Marinomonas mediterranea MMB-1: one gene and its partner. The protein of the gene in region 1 interacts with the protein of each later gene in a pairwise test. Links are inferred from orthologs where the notes say so. Each region holds a gene or a part of one and is shown on either strand. Other genes may lie near its edges.

The links.
Region 2: the proteins of MARME_RS09005 (region 1) and grxD interact in binary tests that used the Escherichia coli proteins (3 or more experiments, as listed by UniProt). The link is inferred for Marinomonas mediterranea MMB-1 from one-to-one orthologs.

What each region holds. Positions count from the first base shown.
Region 1 is NC_015276.1:1,974,875-1,981,963, forward strand. Bases 1-2,885 are described here. They hold MARME_RS09005 (BolA family protein), read left to right. Parts: upstream 1-1,267; coding sequence 1,268-1,504; downstream 1,505-2,885. Other genes in these bases: mlaD (outer membrane lipid asymmetry maintenance protein MlaD), read left to right, coding at 1-267; MARME_RS08995 (MlaC/ttg2D family ABC transporter substrate-binding protein), read left to right, coding at 264-878; MARME_RS09000 (hypothetical protein), read left to right, coding at 893-1,165; murA (UDP-N-acetylglucosamine 1-carboxyvinyltransferase), read left to right, coding at 1,525-2,787; hisG (ATP phosphoribosyltransferase), read left to right, coding at 2,790-2,885. In the rest of the region: more of hisG, read left to right, coding at 2,886-3,431; hisD (histidinol dehydrogenase), read left to right, coding at 3,435-4,745; MARME_RS09025 (SRPBCC family protein), read left to right, coding at 4,754-5,326; MARME_RS09030 (S1C family serine protease), read right to left, coding at 5,477-6,514; MARME_RS09035 (Nif3-like dinuclear metal center hexameric protein), read left to right, coding at 6,530-7,089. UniProt on the Escherichia coli protein: Involved in cell resistance against acid stress.
Region 2 is NC_015276.1:3,279,805-3,288,101, forward strand. Bases 3,573-6,261 are described here. They hold grxD (Grx4 family monothiol glutaredoxin), read right to left. Parts: upstream 5,238-6,261; coding sequence 4,908-5,237; downstream 3,573-4,907. Other genes in these bases: MARME_RS15025 (LysR family transcriptional regulator), read left to right, coding at 3,573-4,061; MARME_RS15030 (peroxiredoxin), read right to left, coding at 4,197-4,820; argF (ornithine carbamoyltransferase), read left to right, coding at 5,459-6,261. Also shown: MARME_RS15005 (DUF2058 domain-containing protein), read right to left, coding at 1-287; MARME_RS15010 (cold-shock protein), read right to left, coding at 442-651; MARME_RS15015 (2-hydroxyacid dehydrogenase), read left to right, coding at 1,032-2,024; MARME_RS15020 (LysR substrate-binding domain-containing protein), read left to right, coding at 2,060-2,938; more of MARME_RS15025, read left to right, coding at 3,111-3,572; more of argF, read left to right, coding at 6,262-6,364; MARME_RS15045 (LysR family transcriptional regulator), read left to right, coding at 6,510-7,436; MARME_RS15050 (ATP-binding protein), read right to left, coding at 7,606-8,297. UniProt on the Escherichia coli protein: Monothiol glutaredoxin involved in the biogenesis of iron-sulfur clusters.

The DNA of each region.
Region 1 (7,089 bases):
GAAGTCGAGAGTATTTCTTTTGATAAAGAATACTTCATGGGGCTGGTGACAATGTCGGTTCACAGTGATATCGATAATATCCCAACAGACAGTTCAATTGCTATTTTAACCAGTGGTCTGCTAGGAGAAAAATATCTTGGTATAACCATTGGGGCTGAAGAGGAATCGCTAAAAGACGGTGACGAAATTTTCGATACTCAGTCTGCGCTCGTGCTGGAAAACTTAATTGGTCAGTTCTTATTTAAATCAGATGAGGAAGAACAATGAGTCATATGATCAGATTTTTTGCTCTATTCGCTGTTTTTTTTGTGCAAAGTGTAAGTGCTGCGCCAGATGAGGGTGCAAGAGATGCTGTGTTAGCTGTGGTTGATCAGTTTAAAACGAAAATTGTTGATCAGAAAAAAGTGCTTTCGAAAGACCCGCAAAGACTTTATGAAACAGTGTCTGGGGTGTTGGATCCGGTTATTGATTTCAATGACTTTGCTAAGAAAGTAATGGGGAAATATTACCGCCGCTCAAGCGCTGATCAGAGATCGCGTTTTTCGAGCGTGACGAAAGCGACACTCATTAATACATACGGCACTACTTTGTTGGATTTTGATCCGAGTGCGATTGAAGTTAAACCATTGGCGTCAAATCAGCGAGGTAAAGAAACTAAAGTTGATGTTGGTTTTAAAACAGACGATGGCACTGCGATAGATATCGCCTTTTATATGGCGCAAAGTAAATCAGGTAACTGGCAGTTAAGTAATATCATTATAAATGGAATTAATTTTGGGCTTACATTTCGCAAGCAGTTTGGCGTTATGATGCAGAAGAATAAAAACAACTTAGATGATGCGATCTCTGCGTGGGAATCTTCCTTAGCGGCTAAATAAAGAGGATTAATACCATGAAAATGACGATTTCGCCTGATCAGATTGTGTTGTCTGGTATGTATGCATTGGATTCAATCAAGGGCTTTTCTGGACAATTGAGTAAAGAAAAGGAGCTTGCGAACATAGTCGATGTTTCTGCGCTTGTTGGTGCTGGTGCGCCTTTATTTGCGTTGCTTGTTCAAGTTGTAAAAAAGAGTAAGCGCTTAGAGGTGGTTGGCGCAAGCGATGAGCTGGTGGATATGGCAAAGTTGTATGGCGTTGATCAGGTTTTGACATTCAGAACTTAGATTCACTATTTTTGCTCGTGAAGTTCATAAAAGTTAGTTAATCAACGATTACTTATCGTGTAGAATAAATAAAAATCAAAAAAACACTATTTTGGAGTGAAAGTGAACGCAGGTGAAGTGAAAGCGTTGCTAGAAAGCAAGATCGAAGGCTGTCAGGTATACGCTGACGGTGAAGGTTGTAATTTTCAATTGGTCGTTGTTAGCGACCAATTTGAGGGTTTAAATACAGTTAAGCGTCAACAACTCGTCTATTCTCATCTACAAGACGCTATTTCCTCTGGTGCTATTCATGCTGTCACTATGAAGACATACACTTTGGCTCAGTACAGCCAGCTCTAACCAAATTCGCGAGTGAATCAATGGATAAATTACAGATAATCGGCGGTAAAACGCTGAACGGTACAGTGCGCGCTTCTGGAGCCAAGAACGCTGCGTTGCCTATTCTTGCTGCTACTTTGCTGACAAAAGAAGAAATTACAATTCGAAATCTGCCTCACTTGCACGATATTACCACCATGCTTGAGCTACTTGGTTCAATGGGTTGTGGTGTTGTCGTCGATGAGCGTATGAATGTGCAGTTAGATGTGTCCACTCTTAATAACTGTGAAGCGCCTTATGAATTAGTTAAAACAATGAGGGCATCCATACTGGTACTGGGTCCATTGTTGAGTCATTTTGGTAAGGCAATAGTCTCTCTTCCCGGTGGCTGCGCCATTGGTAGTCGACCTGTCGATCTTCATTTGCGTGGCTTAGAAGCCATGGGGGCAAACATCGTTGTCGAAAATGGAAACATTGTTGCGACAGTGACCGATCGCCTTAAAGGTGCGCGTATCTTTTTCGATAAAGTAACGGTGACTGGTACAGAAAACCTATTGATGGCGGCAGCGTTGGCAGACGGCCAAACGATTCTTGAAAACTCTGCCAAAGAACCTGAAGTGGTAGATCTTGCCGAATGCTTGATCAAGATGGGGGCTAAAATCACGGGTCATGGTACGGATACGATTGTTGTCGATGGCGTTGAGACGCTACATGGCACTAATTACTCAGTAATGCCTGATCGCATTGAAACCGGAACGTTTTTGGTAGCCGGAGCGATTACTGGTGGCAAAGTTAAAGTCACGGAGACAAATGTAAAGTCTCTTGAAGCGGTTATAGCGAAGCTTGAAGAAGCTGGTGCTCAGGTGGAAACAGGCGACGATTGGATTGAACTTGATATGCAGGGACAGCGTCCTAAGGCTGTGAATATTAGTACTGCACCTTATCCTGCGTTCCCGACTGATATGCAGGCTCAATTCATGGCTTTGAATTCTGTTGCGACGGGTGTCGGTCGTGTCATTGAAAACATCTTCGAAAACCGTTTTATGCATGTAAATGAAATGGTTCGTATGGGTGCGGATATTGAAGTAAACGGTAATACAGCGATCATCAAAGGTTGTGATGGCCTAAAAGGGGCGCCAGTGATGGCGACAGACTTACGTGCCTCTGCGAGTTTGGTTTTATCTGCTCTTGTGGCACAGGGCGATACTAAGATTGATCGTATCTATCATATTGACCGTGGATACGAATGTATCGAAGAAAAACTCGGGGCTTTGGGTGCACGTATTTCAAGGGTTGTGAACTGATCATGAAAGAAACATTAACGATAGCGCTTTCAAAAGGGCGCATTTTAGATGAAACGTTACCTCTGTTCGAGAAAGCTAATATTATTCCAGCAGAGGATATGAAAAAAAGCAGGAAACTCATTTTTGATACCAATCACCTGAATATCAAATTGGTTTTATTGCGAGCGACGGATGTGCCGACTTATGTAGAGCATGGCGTTGCTGATTTTGGTGTGGCCGGTAAAGATGTATTGATGGAAGCCGGTGCAAAAAACCTGTACGAATTGTTAGACCTAGAAATTTCTAAGTGTCGTTTAATGACGGCTGGTGTAGTGGGGGAGGCGCTTCCTAATCGACGTCTAAAGGTTGCGTCCAAATTCTCTAAAACAGCAAAATCATACTTCGCTGAACAGGGTATTCAAGCGGATGTTATCAAGCTATATGGTGCGATGGAACTTGCACCTATTATGGGTTTAGCAGATTTAATTGTTGATATAGTTGATACAGGTAACACGCTTAGAGCGAATGGTTTAGAAGCCCGTGACCTTATTGCGAATATCAGTACTCGACTTGTGGTCAATAAAGCAGCCTACAAGACAAAGTACGAGCAAATTGAACCAATTATTGAGATGCTGCGTTCTGCTGTTCGTAACGAGGGAGAGTAGAATATGAAACTTGATATAAGATCATTCTCGACGACTCAAGATGACTTTAGGAAAGAGTTAGATGCGCTTTTAGCGTGGGACTCGGTTTCAGATGCTGGTGTACAGTCTAGCGTGGAAAATATTGTCAACGCTGTTCGCTCACGTGGCGACGAGGCTCTCATTGAGTTTACAAATAAGTTTGATCGCCGCACTGTAAGTGTGTCGTCAGAACTGGAATTAAGCCGCGATGATCTAGAAGCAGCAAGTGGTCGAGTTCCTGCTGATGTTCTAGAAGCGCTAGAAAAGGCCGCGGAGCGCGTACGTTCATATCATGAAAAGCAAATGGAAGGTCAGCGATCTTGGCAATATACAGAAGCTGATGGCACCATGCTGGGTCAACAGGTCTCGCCTTTAGATCGAGTGGGTGTCTACGTGCCTGGTGGTAAAGCGGCTTACCCTTCTTCAGTACTTATGAATGTGCTTCCTGCACATGTGTCTGGCGTAAAAGAAATTATCATGGTTGTGCCAACGCCAGATGGTGAAGTCAACGATATTGTAATGGCAGCTGCTTATATCGCAGGTGTTAGTCGTGTCTTTACTGTGGGTGGTGCTCAAGCTGTGGCGGCGTTGGCATATGGGACAGAGACCGTGCCGAAAGTTGATAAGATAGTCGGGCCTGGTAACATCTATGTTGCGACAGCAAAGCGCATGGTGTTTGGCGCGGTAGGGATTGATATGATCGCTGGGCCGTCCGAAATATTGGTTGTTTGTGATGGCAAGACCGATCCAGATTGGATAGCGATGGATTTGTTCTCGCAAGCTGAGCATGATGAAGATGCTCAATCGATTCTAATATCTCCAGATGCTGATTTCATAGGTGCTGTGAAGGCGTCTATGGAATTGCTTATCGAAGATCAGAGTCGAAAAGATATTATAAAGGCTTCTTTGGAAGGGCGCGGAGCGTTTATTCATGTTTCTGATATGAATGAAGCGATTGAGATTGCTAATATCGTCGCAGCAGAGCATTTAGAGCTGTCCGTGGAGTCTCCAGAGGAGTGGCTTCCTAAAATCAGGCATGCTGGTGCAATCTTTATGGGGCGTCACACGCCTGAAGCGCTGGGCGATTATTGTGCGGGGCCGAATCACGTTTTGCCAACCTCCGGTACAGCTCGGTTCTCTTCTCCACTGGGTGTATATGACTTCCAGAAGAGAAGTTCATTGATTTATTGCTCTCCTGAAGGAGCCAGTGAGCTCGGAAAAATTGCGTCGCCATTGGCGAGAGGGGAGTCTTTAGAGGCCCATGCAATGTCTGCTGAATATCGTATTAAAGGCTAATTTTATTTATGCCTGAAGTGCGCCCCGGTAGTTTTTATTATCAGTTGCGAATGGTGATGCGCTATTTAGCCATTGCCATTCTAGTGGTTTTTGTTATTGGTCTGTTCTTGCCTTCGACCTATAAAGTGACTCGCTCTGTGATCATCGACTCTACGCTTGATGATGTAATGGATGTGATTCATTCAGAGCAAGCTTTACAAAAATGGATGTATGTCAAAGAGGGTCGAGTCGTAACTAGTGAGGCGGCGTTAGACGGCCTGTTAGTGGGCAATGAGCTTAAGTCTGGTCTGGCTTTTGATATCTCTTATGATGACCCCAATAAAGTTGGGACATTGCATGTGCTTTCTGTGTCGGGTTCCAGTCTTCATTTTGAGGTGGTGCCACGCCAGAATGCAGCAGTTGTTGATAATCTAATTCAAGCTTCTCAGGTAGATGACGGGATTCAGGTGGTCTGGACTGTAAACGGAGAGCTTAATGCTGGTTTGTTTAGTTCTTATATTGCGATGTTTGCTAATAGAGTAGCGGGTCGAAACTTTGAAATCAGTCTTAAAAATCTAAAAAACTTGGTTGAGCAGTCATAGGTTCTCATTAAGTTTTTATTAAAGCTTGGTACTATCAAGTTATTCCGCGATGATTGTTTCCCTCTTCGTCCATTGCGTCGCCTTATCACTGAAAGTGTGAAATAAGGCTTCGCTCATGACCTTCGTTTAAGGTCTCCAAGATCTTATGTACTATGTGCCTAATGTTGGTTGCTCTTCCAGTTTTATTTTTGTTTGGTAAGACTGAGTGCCGCGAATTCCTATGACTGTTATTTCGTCTTTTGGTTTTAAAGAGCCGACGTAAGATTGTGTAGTCTTGGCCTCGATTGTTTCATTTCCATTGATGTTGATAATGACGTCCCCTACCTCTAGACCTGCTTTCTTCGCTGGGCTGTGAGGAGCAACTTTGGTGATCAGTAACCCTTTTTTGGCTGCCAGATGGAAGGTAGATGCAAGCGCTGAGTTTATCTGCTCGACTTCGATGCCGAGGTAGCCACGAATCACTTTTCCTGATGATATGATTTCATTCATGATTTTGACTGCGTCATTGATTGGCGTAGCGAACCCAATTCCTTGAGATCCACCTGAACTTGAATAAATAGCGGAGCTGATGCCGACGAGCTGGCCTTTCATGTTGATGAGTGCGCCGCCTGAATTTCCCGGGTTGATTGCAGCGTCCGTTTGTAAAAAATTCTCATAGGTATTTAGGCCCACTGTATTTCGTCCTTTTGCACTGATTATGCCTGCGGTAACCGTTTGTCCTATACCAAAAGGGTTGCCTATGGCTAATATCTTATCTCCGATACGCAGTTTATCGCTGTTTCCAAGTGGAATGGTTGGAAGGTCTGAGTTGTCAATGCGGATGACAGCAAGATCGGTGGCAGGGTCGCTTCCAACCAGCTTCCCTAATAGTTGTCTTTTACTGGGGAGGGCTACAATGATATCCGTCGCTCCTTGTACTACATGGTGGTTGGTTAGGATGTAACCATTAGAGCTAATGATGACGCCTGAACCTAAGCTGGAGATGGTTTTTCGTTGTTGGTTTGAAAGTGGCGTGGATCGCGTTCGACTCGTGTATATGTTAACAACCGCTGGGCTTGCTTGTGAGGCTGCATCTGCATAGCTATCAACCTCTGTCGTATGTTTTAATTGCCATAATAAGGTTGCTAGGCCAAAGCAGATGCCTGCTAAAATATAAATAACCCAATGTGAATAATGCTGACGTTTCATTGATAAGGAGTTACCTTGCAGCGAGTTGAATTTGAAAAACGTTTAAAAAGTTTGCTAACCCCGCACTTATTTCGTGATTATGCGCCAAACGGTTTGCAGGTTGAGGGTAAGGATACCATATCAAAAGTCGTTACAGGAGTGACCGCGTCTCAGGCTTTAATTGATAGGGCGATTGAATTAGAGGCTGACGCCTTAGTTGTGCATCACGGTTACTTTTGGAAAGGGGAAGCGCCAGAAATCAAAGGGATGAAGTATCGTAGGATTAGTGCTTTGATTAAAAATGACATTAATTTGTTCGGCTATCATTTGCCTTTGGACGCTCATCCAACTTATGGAAATAATTCAGGTCTCGCAGTGGCGTTGTCCTTAAGTGACTTTTCTTCTCTTGAGCAAGGAAAGCCATTGAATGAATCCATTGGTTTGGTTGGAGAGTTAGCCCAACCTGAGAGTGGTTTGGCTTTTAAGGCGCGTGTAGAGAAGGCCGTTGGTCGTGATGTTTTGTTTGAGCAGACAAGCAATGCCGCCATTAAGCGAGTGGCATTATGCACAGGGGGAGCTCAGGGCTATATTACGAA
Region 2 (8,297 bases), 1.3 Mb from region 1 along the record:
TCCTGTTTGTCGACCTTATTGTTTATGATCATTTGGCGAATTTGACCGGCAATCGCTTTTTTCTCCAGCTCTTTCTGTCGCTCTAGGTTCAGCTGCTTATCTTTTTCCACTTTTTCTTCTTTTTGACGCTGAAGCGCACGCTTACGAGCCTCTTCCTCTTGTGTATCTAACTGACCTTTTTTTGCTTTTTGTTTATTTTGCAACTTTTCGGCTTTGATTTTCTTAGCTTTCTTTTTATCGACGATACCAGCGCCTAATAGTTGCTCTTGAAGTGACTTACCCGCCATGTCGTTTTCTCTCTGTGTCTCTAAATTAAGGAGGCTGCGATTAAGAGGTTTTATAAAATCGCAAAAAGGAGGCAATTATATTTTATGAATCGCTAGAAACGCAAAAAGGCAGCCAAAGCTGCCTTTTTTACACTCATTGTACGCGCTTTAAATATTAAAGAGGCGTTACGTTTTGAGCTTCTGGACCTTTTTTGCCATCAGCAACTTCAAACTGAACTTTTTGGCCTTCAGCAAGAGTTTTGAAGCCAGAAACGTTGATCGCAGAAAAGTGTACAAACACGTCTGGACCTTGTTCTTGAGTGATGAAACCGAAACCTTTAGTTTCGTTGAAGAATTTAACTGTACCAGTTACTACGTTAGACATAGTGCTTTCCTGTATGTTTAATGTTCATTTTTTCTCAGCCAACCTTAAGTAAAGCCAGCACGAGGGAAGTGCTAAAAAAACTCGGTATTACTTATGACTGAACAGGTCAACACTTGCAGCGCTGTAACTCTGGACATAAATATTTCCAACTCTTTTAAACAATATGATTGTAGAACGCTTTGTTAACGGCGGTCAACGAACATTTAGACATTATTCACCCTATTTTCTTTCATATAAACATTTTTCCCTTTGAAACCTTGTTCAAGGTCAAAGCTTTTGTCATTTTGAATTGGGTTGAAAAATATTCGCGTCTATAGTGAAAGTGATGATTCTCATTCCTGAGAACACCTCCTACAAGGCGATAGAACAAGGTGATACAAATGAAGATCGCGGTTTTCTCATGCAAACCCTACGACAAGCGAACTCTCGAGAACGTTGCTGAATCTGAAAGCGGGATCGAATTTCATTTTTTTGAAAGTCGATTAAGCTTAGAAACCATGACTCTCGCCAAAGGGTTTGACGGTGTTTCCTGTTTCGTAAACGACGACTTAAACCGCGACGTTATATTGGAACTTGCTGCGCTTAATATTAAATGCATCGCACTAAGATGTGCTGGATACAATAACGTAGATTTAGTATCTGCAAGAGCCAATGGCATTTCAGTCTTCCACGTTCCCGATTATAGCCCAACGTCTGTCGCCGAACATGCCGTGGCATTGATTTTGGCACTCAATCGAAAAACTCATCGCGCCTATAATAGAGTGAAAGACAATAATTTTGCACTCGAAGGGTTGCTGGGCTTTAACCTAGAAGGAAAAACCGTCGCCTGCATAGGAACAGGTCGAATTGGTCAAGCGTTCTGTCGGATTATGAAAGGGTTTGGTTGCCATGTCCTCTGTTATGACATTTCTCCAAACGATCAACTGATTGAAATGGGGTGTGAATATACGGACTTACATGACATCTACCGTAAAGCAGATATTATTAGCTTACACTGCCCACTAAATGCCTCGACACATCACCTTATAAACGAAAGAACACTAAAGGAAATGAAAGACGGCATTATGATCATCAATACGAGCAGAGGCGCGTTGGTGAACGCTCAAGAAGCAATAGACAATATCTATACTGGAAAAATAGGGTACTTAGGACTGGATGTTTACGAGCAAGAAGGCAATATTTTCTTTGAAGACATGTCAGATCACATTGTATACGACAGCGTATTTCAGCTTCTTTTAACCTTTCCAAACGTTATTGTTACGGGCCATCAAGGCTATTTTACCGACATTGCATTGCAACATATCGCAGAAACCACGCTCAATAATTTAATTAGTTTTAAAAATGGAGTGCCAATCCCTGACCACACACTTTAGAATTCTCATACCTTAATCAATTATTTGTGAGAATTATGAGAATCACCCTGCGCCAACTCCAAATATTCGAAGCTGTCGTTCACACAGGTTCCGTTACGGCTGCAGCAGAACTTGTCGCCATTAGCCAGCCCGCTGCGAGCCAGGCACTTAGAGAGTTAGAGACACTACTGGGACGCCCGCTTTTCAGACGGCATGGGAAGCGTTTGCAGATCACTGCTCAAGCAAGAAGCTTACTACCTCAAGCAAGGGCCGTTCTAAGCCAGATTGAACAAATTGAAAGCATGGGAGAGTCTGACGAATTAAGTGGCTCCTTACACATTGCGTCGAGCGTAAGTGTAGGGAACTATTTAATGCCCAAGCAAATGGCATTGTTCAAAGAGGCACATCCGAATATTCGCTTTGACCTTGATATTGGGAATACGCAAGAAGTGATTCAGCAACTGCTTACCGGGAAAGCAGAAGTCGGCTTTATCGAAGGTTACTGTCAACACGCTGAACTCGCGACATCAATATGGCTAAAAGATGAATTAGTTGTCTTTGGTTCCGCCAAAGAAGACAGCCCCACATCACTTTCTTGGGATGATTTAAGAGACGCTAATTGGGTTATGCGCGAAGCAGGATCGGGAACAAGAAATATTCTTGAGCAAGCAATGGGCGCCTCTATCCCAAACTTAAATGTAACACTGTCTCTGAACCATATGGAGGCGGTTAAACAAGCCGTTATACATAAAATGGGCTTAGGTTGCTTATCTAAACTAGCCGTGTCTCAAGAATTAGAAGCGGGCCTAATTCAGCTCTATAAAACACCATTAGAATTGAACCGCAACCTTTTAATTGTTACCCCAAGAAATACAGCCCTGACTCAAAACGCAGAACGATTTATCGATCAGTGCAAATTGCTTTCGGCAGAGTAGCCTTTCAAATAAAATAATGCACTTCAAGAAAATCATGTTAATTGACGCCCATGACGATATCGATGAACTATAATCAGAGCCCAAGCGATATCGCTTGGGCTCTTGTACTTTCCCTACATATCTCTAAAATAGATTCACCAATTCTATTCACACCACCCAAAACATCATCAAAATGAATATAAAAAAAATTGATCTAAATCTTCTCATTTATTTAGACGTCCTATTGAGAGAATGCAATGTAACGCGCTCAGCCAATCAGCTTAATATTACTCAACCCGCTATGAGTAACGGCTTAAAACGTCTGCGAGATTTAATGGGAGATCCTCTGCTCGTCCGCACAAGCGAAGGCATGAAACCAACAGAAAAGGCGCTACGCCTTCAGCCTATTGTGCGTAAAGTCTTACTAGAGCTCGAAGAAGCATTGCAACCCGAAGCCGACTTTAACGAAAAAACGTCAACACGCGTTTATCGGATCATGGCAAGTGATTACGCAGCGTCTACCGTTATCCCAAGGTTATTAAACTTTCTTCGGGAAAAAGCACCAGGTATTACGCTAGACATAATGACGCCGTCCGATGTGACTTTTCATGATGTCGAAGCTGGTAAGATTGATATGGCAATAAACCGCTTCGAAGAGCTGCCTCAATCCTTCCACGAAAAAAGCGTTTGGCACGACACGTTCGTGTGTATGATGGCGAGCAATAATCCGATCGCTCAAAACTTCAATTTAGAAACCTACCTTGAAGCCCAACATATTTGGGTTAGTAAAACCGGATTTGGGGTTGGAGTTGGTATGGATCCAACGGATGTACAGAAGTTAGGCTGGGTAGATGAAGCGCTTCAAGCGCAAGGTAAAAAGCGCAGCATTCGAGTTTTCACTCGCAGCTATCATACGGCGATGCATCTCGCCATGGAGCAAGACCTCATAGCAACTCTGCCAAGAAAGGTTGCCATGGTAAATCGTAACAACCCTGATCTCGTCATATTAGAGCCTCCTTTTACCATCCCTCCCATCGAACTTAAGATGATTTGGAGCCCTCTTTTACATCACGACGCCAGCCACATATGGTTCCGAAAGCAAGTCATTGCAGTTGCTAACGAACTCAAAGCGCAAAGTCGCTAGCGCTTATAGTTAAGACAAGGCTCATAACAAAACAACTAGACGTAAAAAACGCGCTCATCTCCTTAGAGATAGCGCGTTTTTAAATCGCCCTACAAAAAAGGGCGGTCTTTCAATGCAAAATCAGCTGTTAGCGAATTACAGAGATTCGCTGCTGTCTTTAAGGTAAGAAGCAACACCATCAGGAGTGTTTACCATACCTTTGTCACCTTTATTCCAGCCAGCAGGGCACACTTGACCATTTTCTTCGAAGAACTGAAGCGCATCAACAATACGAACAAGCTCATCCATATTACGGCCAATAGGTTCGTCATTTACTATTTGAGAACGAACGATGCCTTTTTGGTCGATAACAAACGATGCACGCATAGCGACACCAGCAGGGTAATATGAATCACCACCTTCAGACTCAATGCCATATGCTTGAGCAATAGCATGGTTCATATCGCCAGCAAGTGTATATTCAACTGCACCGATACCACCTTCTTCAACGGGCGTATTTCTCCAAGCATTGTGCGTGAAGTGTGAATCAATAGAGATACCAATCACTTCAACACCCATAGAACGGAATTGCTCCATGCGGTTTGACATCGCAATAATTTCAGAAGGACATACAAAAGTGAAATCAAGCGGGTAGAAAAATACAACTGCGTATTTTCCTTTGATCGTTTCAGACAAATTAAAGTTGTCAACAATCTGACCGTCAGCCAATACTGCTGGTGCGGTAAAGTTTGGTGCTTTCTTACCTACTAGAATAGACATGGTATAAAATCCCCTTATTTATACTCTGTTATTTAAAATTCACATTACGACTTACATGAAGGGCTAACTACAGTCAGCCCGATCTCATTACTCTTCTGCGTCAGAAACGGCGTCTTTAACCATTGGCTCAAGTTCACCATTTTGGGCCATTTCGACAATAATATCGCAACCACCAACCAACTCACCCTTAATCCACAACTGCGGAAAAGTCGGCCAGTTTGCGTATTTTGGCAACTCAGCGCGAATATCTGGGTTCTCTAAAATATTAACGAATGCAAAACGCTCACCACAAGACATTAGTGCTTGAACGGCTTGAGAAGAAAAGCCACACTGCGGCATACGAGGCGTTCCCTTCATATATAGAAGAATATCGTTACTCTCAATCTGCTCTTTTATGGTTTCAATTGTGTTACTCACGATGCGAAAACCTCGTCGATTATCAAAATTTTTTCTTCACTCTGCCAACTTTTTCTTATCTACAAAGTGCTACTCATGCGGAAGTTTATTGGGTCTTACTACTAAATTACAACCCCAAGTTTTATAGGGTTTTCACGACTTATACTTTACTCTGCCAAAAGTCTGTATTAAATTGTCCGATTTCCCCTTTAAACAACACTTATTCACAGGAGTAACAGGCAGTGGCGCCAAGGCATTTTTTGACCCTTAAAGACCTTACGACCGAAGAATTTAAACAGCTTATTTCTCGAGCAATTGAACTAAAGAAAATGCAACGAGAAGGCGTCATCTATGAGCCGTTAAAAAATCGTGTCTTAGCAATGATCTTTGAGAAGTCATCGACCCGCACACGTGTTTCCTTTGAATCCGGTATGGCTCAATTCGGCGGACATGCCCTCTTTCTATCACCACGCGATACACAGCTGGGGCGAGGTGAACCAATCGAAGACAGTGCAAAGGTTATCTCCAGTATGGTAGATGCCGTTATGATTCGCACATTCGAACATGATAAAGTTGAAGTTTTCGCTCAAAACTCCTCTGTTCCCGTTATCAATGCGTTAACAGATGACTTTCACCCCTGCCAGCTACTTGCAGACATGCAAACTTACGAAGAACACCGAGGCAGCATTGAAGGCAAAAAAGTCGTTTGGGTTGGTGATGGTAACAACATGTGCCATTCTTATATAAATGCAGCAGCCATTTTAAACTTTCATCTTGTCGTAGCTTGTCCAACAGGCTATGAGCCAAATGCCGAATTGGTCACTGCAAACAAAGCGTTTGTTACTATTACAAATGATGCCAAAGCTGCAGTGAAAGATTCAGACTTAGTCGTTACTGACGTATTTGCTTCCATGGGTCAAGAAGAAGAGCAAGCGCAGCGAGAAAAGGACTTTGATGGTTTTCAAGTCAATGAAGAACTGATGTCCTTAGCACATGACGACGCACTCTTCATGCATTGTCTTCCTGCTCACCGTGGTGAAGAAGTCACCGCTGGTGTTATAGATCATCCAGACTCTGTCGTATGGGATGAAGCGGAAAACAGACTGCATGCTCAAAAAGCATTACTTGAATTTTTGATTTGTAAGTAACAGAATCACCTAAAAGCCCGTTAGGCCTTGGTCTATCGGGCTTTTTTTCTTTTAATACATTGAGACTTTTACACGACCACTGTGCTCTCCAATACAGCGTTAAACATAGACTCAAATTCAAACAAACTCACGAAAACAGACCCATATGAGCATAATTGAAGTTAGGCACCTAAAAACTCTAACTGCACTTCGGGAAACAGGAAGCCTAGTAGAAGCCGCGGAACGCGTACATTTAACTCAGTCCGCCCTATCACACCAACTAAAAGATTTAGAAGAGAAACTCGGCTGCTCTTTATTCATTCGAAAAACCAAACCCGTACGATTTACCAGTGCCGGCCTGAGACTACTTCAGCTTGCTGATGACGTGTTGGTCTCTTTTCGTTCCGCTCAGAGAGATATTCAACGCTTTGCGGAAGGCGAAAGCGGTCGACTGCATATCGCAATAGAATGCCACAGTTGTTATGAGTGGCTTATGCCAACCATCGACCATTTTCGCGAACATTGGCCTGATGTCGAGCTAGACCTGTCAACGGCATTCAGCTTCATGCCTTTACCAGCATTAGCTCGTGGGGACTTGGATCTAGTTGTCACATCCGACCCACAAGATTTACCAAATATTGAATACATTCCCCTCTTCCAATATGAATCGCTAGTCGCACTCTCAAGGCACCACGCATTGGCAAAAAAAGACTTCTTAGAGCCTGAAGACTTAGCCGATGAAACCTTGATCACCTATCCTGTTGAAACGGAAAGATTAGACATATTTAAGCACTTCCTAGGCCCTGCAGGCATATCACCAGCAAGAATTCGTCATAGTGAACTGACACTTATGATGATGCAGCTAGTCGCTAGCGGAAGAGGAATCAGTTGCCTACCCAATTGGGCGTTAACCGAATACACCAATAGACAGTATGTTATTACTAAGTCGCTTGGAGAAGAAGGAGTCTGGTGTAAGCTCTATTTAGCAATAAGAAAAGATCAACTTGAAAATGCTTATATGGAGGACCTAGTAACCACTGCGAAAAAGACCTGCTTCAAAAACCTACGAGGCATCTTGTCGCCAGAGTTATAGTATTCTGACTTAGCATTTACGTTAATAACGTAACGCTTCAACAAAGGGACTGTCTCAAAAAATGGACTAGCGCAGCAAAGAGAAAAGAGACCGCTTAATTAAAACGCTTATAGCGACTTCGCACTGCACTCAGTCACTATAAGCGTTTCTAAAAAATCAAAGACCTAAGCTAAGACACCGATTCGCTGTGTTGATTTTTAGACCAAATCAAGCTGAATTTAGCGCCACCCAAGCCACTGGAATCGACCAACACCGCACCGCCATGCCAAAAAGCAATTCGCTGCACTATTGCAAGACCCAGTCCATATCCCCCTGACGCACGAGTTCGAGAGTTATCTAAACGCTGAAAAGGAATAAAGACTTTATCTCGATCCTCAAATGCGATCCCTGGACCGTCATCCTCAATGTCGACCTGCCAACGTGAATCATCGGCAGAAAAGCGAATTGAAATCGCAACGTTAGCGTACTTAGAAGCATTCAGAATGAGGTTTTGAAGTGCGCGATGAAGATGATGAGCATCCGCGATGACTTCGTCGTCGTCATCAATGAAAACAGAAACATTCAGGTGTTTAAGCAAGGGTTGGTTGTGCTCAAGAATACCATCAATTAACTGACGAATACTCGTTTCCTCAAAATTAAGCGCCAGAGAACCTTCCTCTAACTTACCATACGTTAATACTTCATCGACTAATGTATTTAACTCTTCTACATCGTCTTCAAGCGCTGAAATTGTGTTATGAGCGCTTTCGTCAATCTCATCTTTTACGACTTCCAACCCAAAGCGTAAGCGTGCAATAGGAGTACGAAGTTCATGAGAAATAGCGTTGATCATTTCTCGCTGCACTTTCAACAACCTCTGAA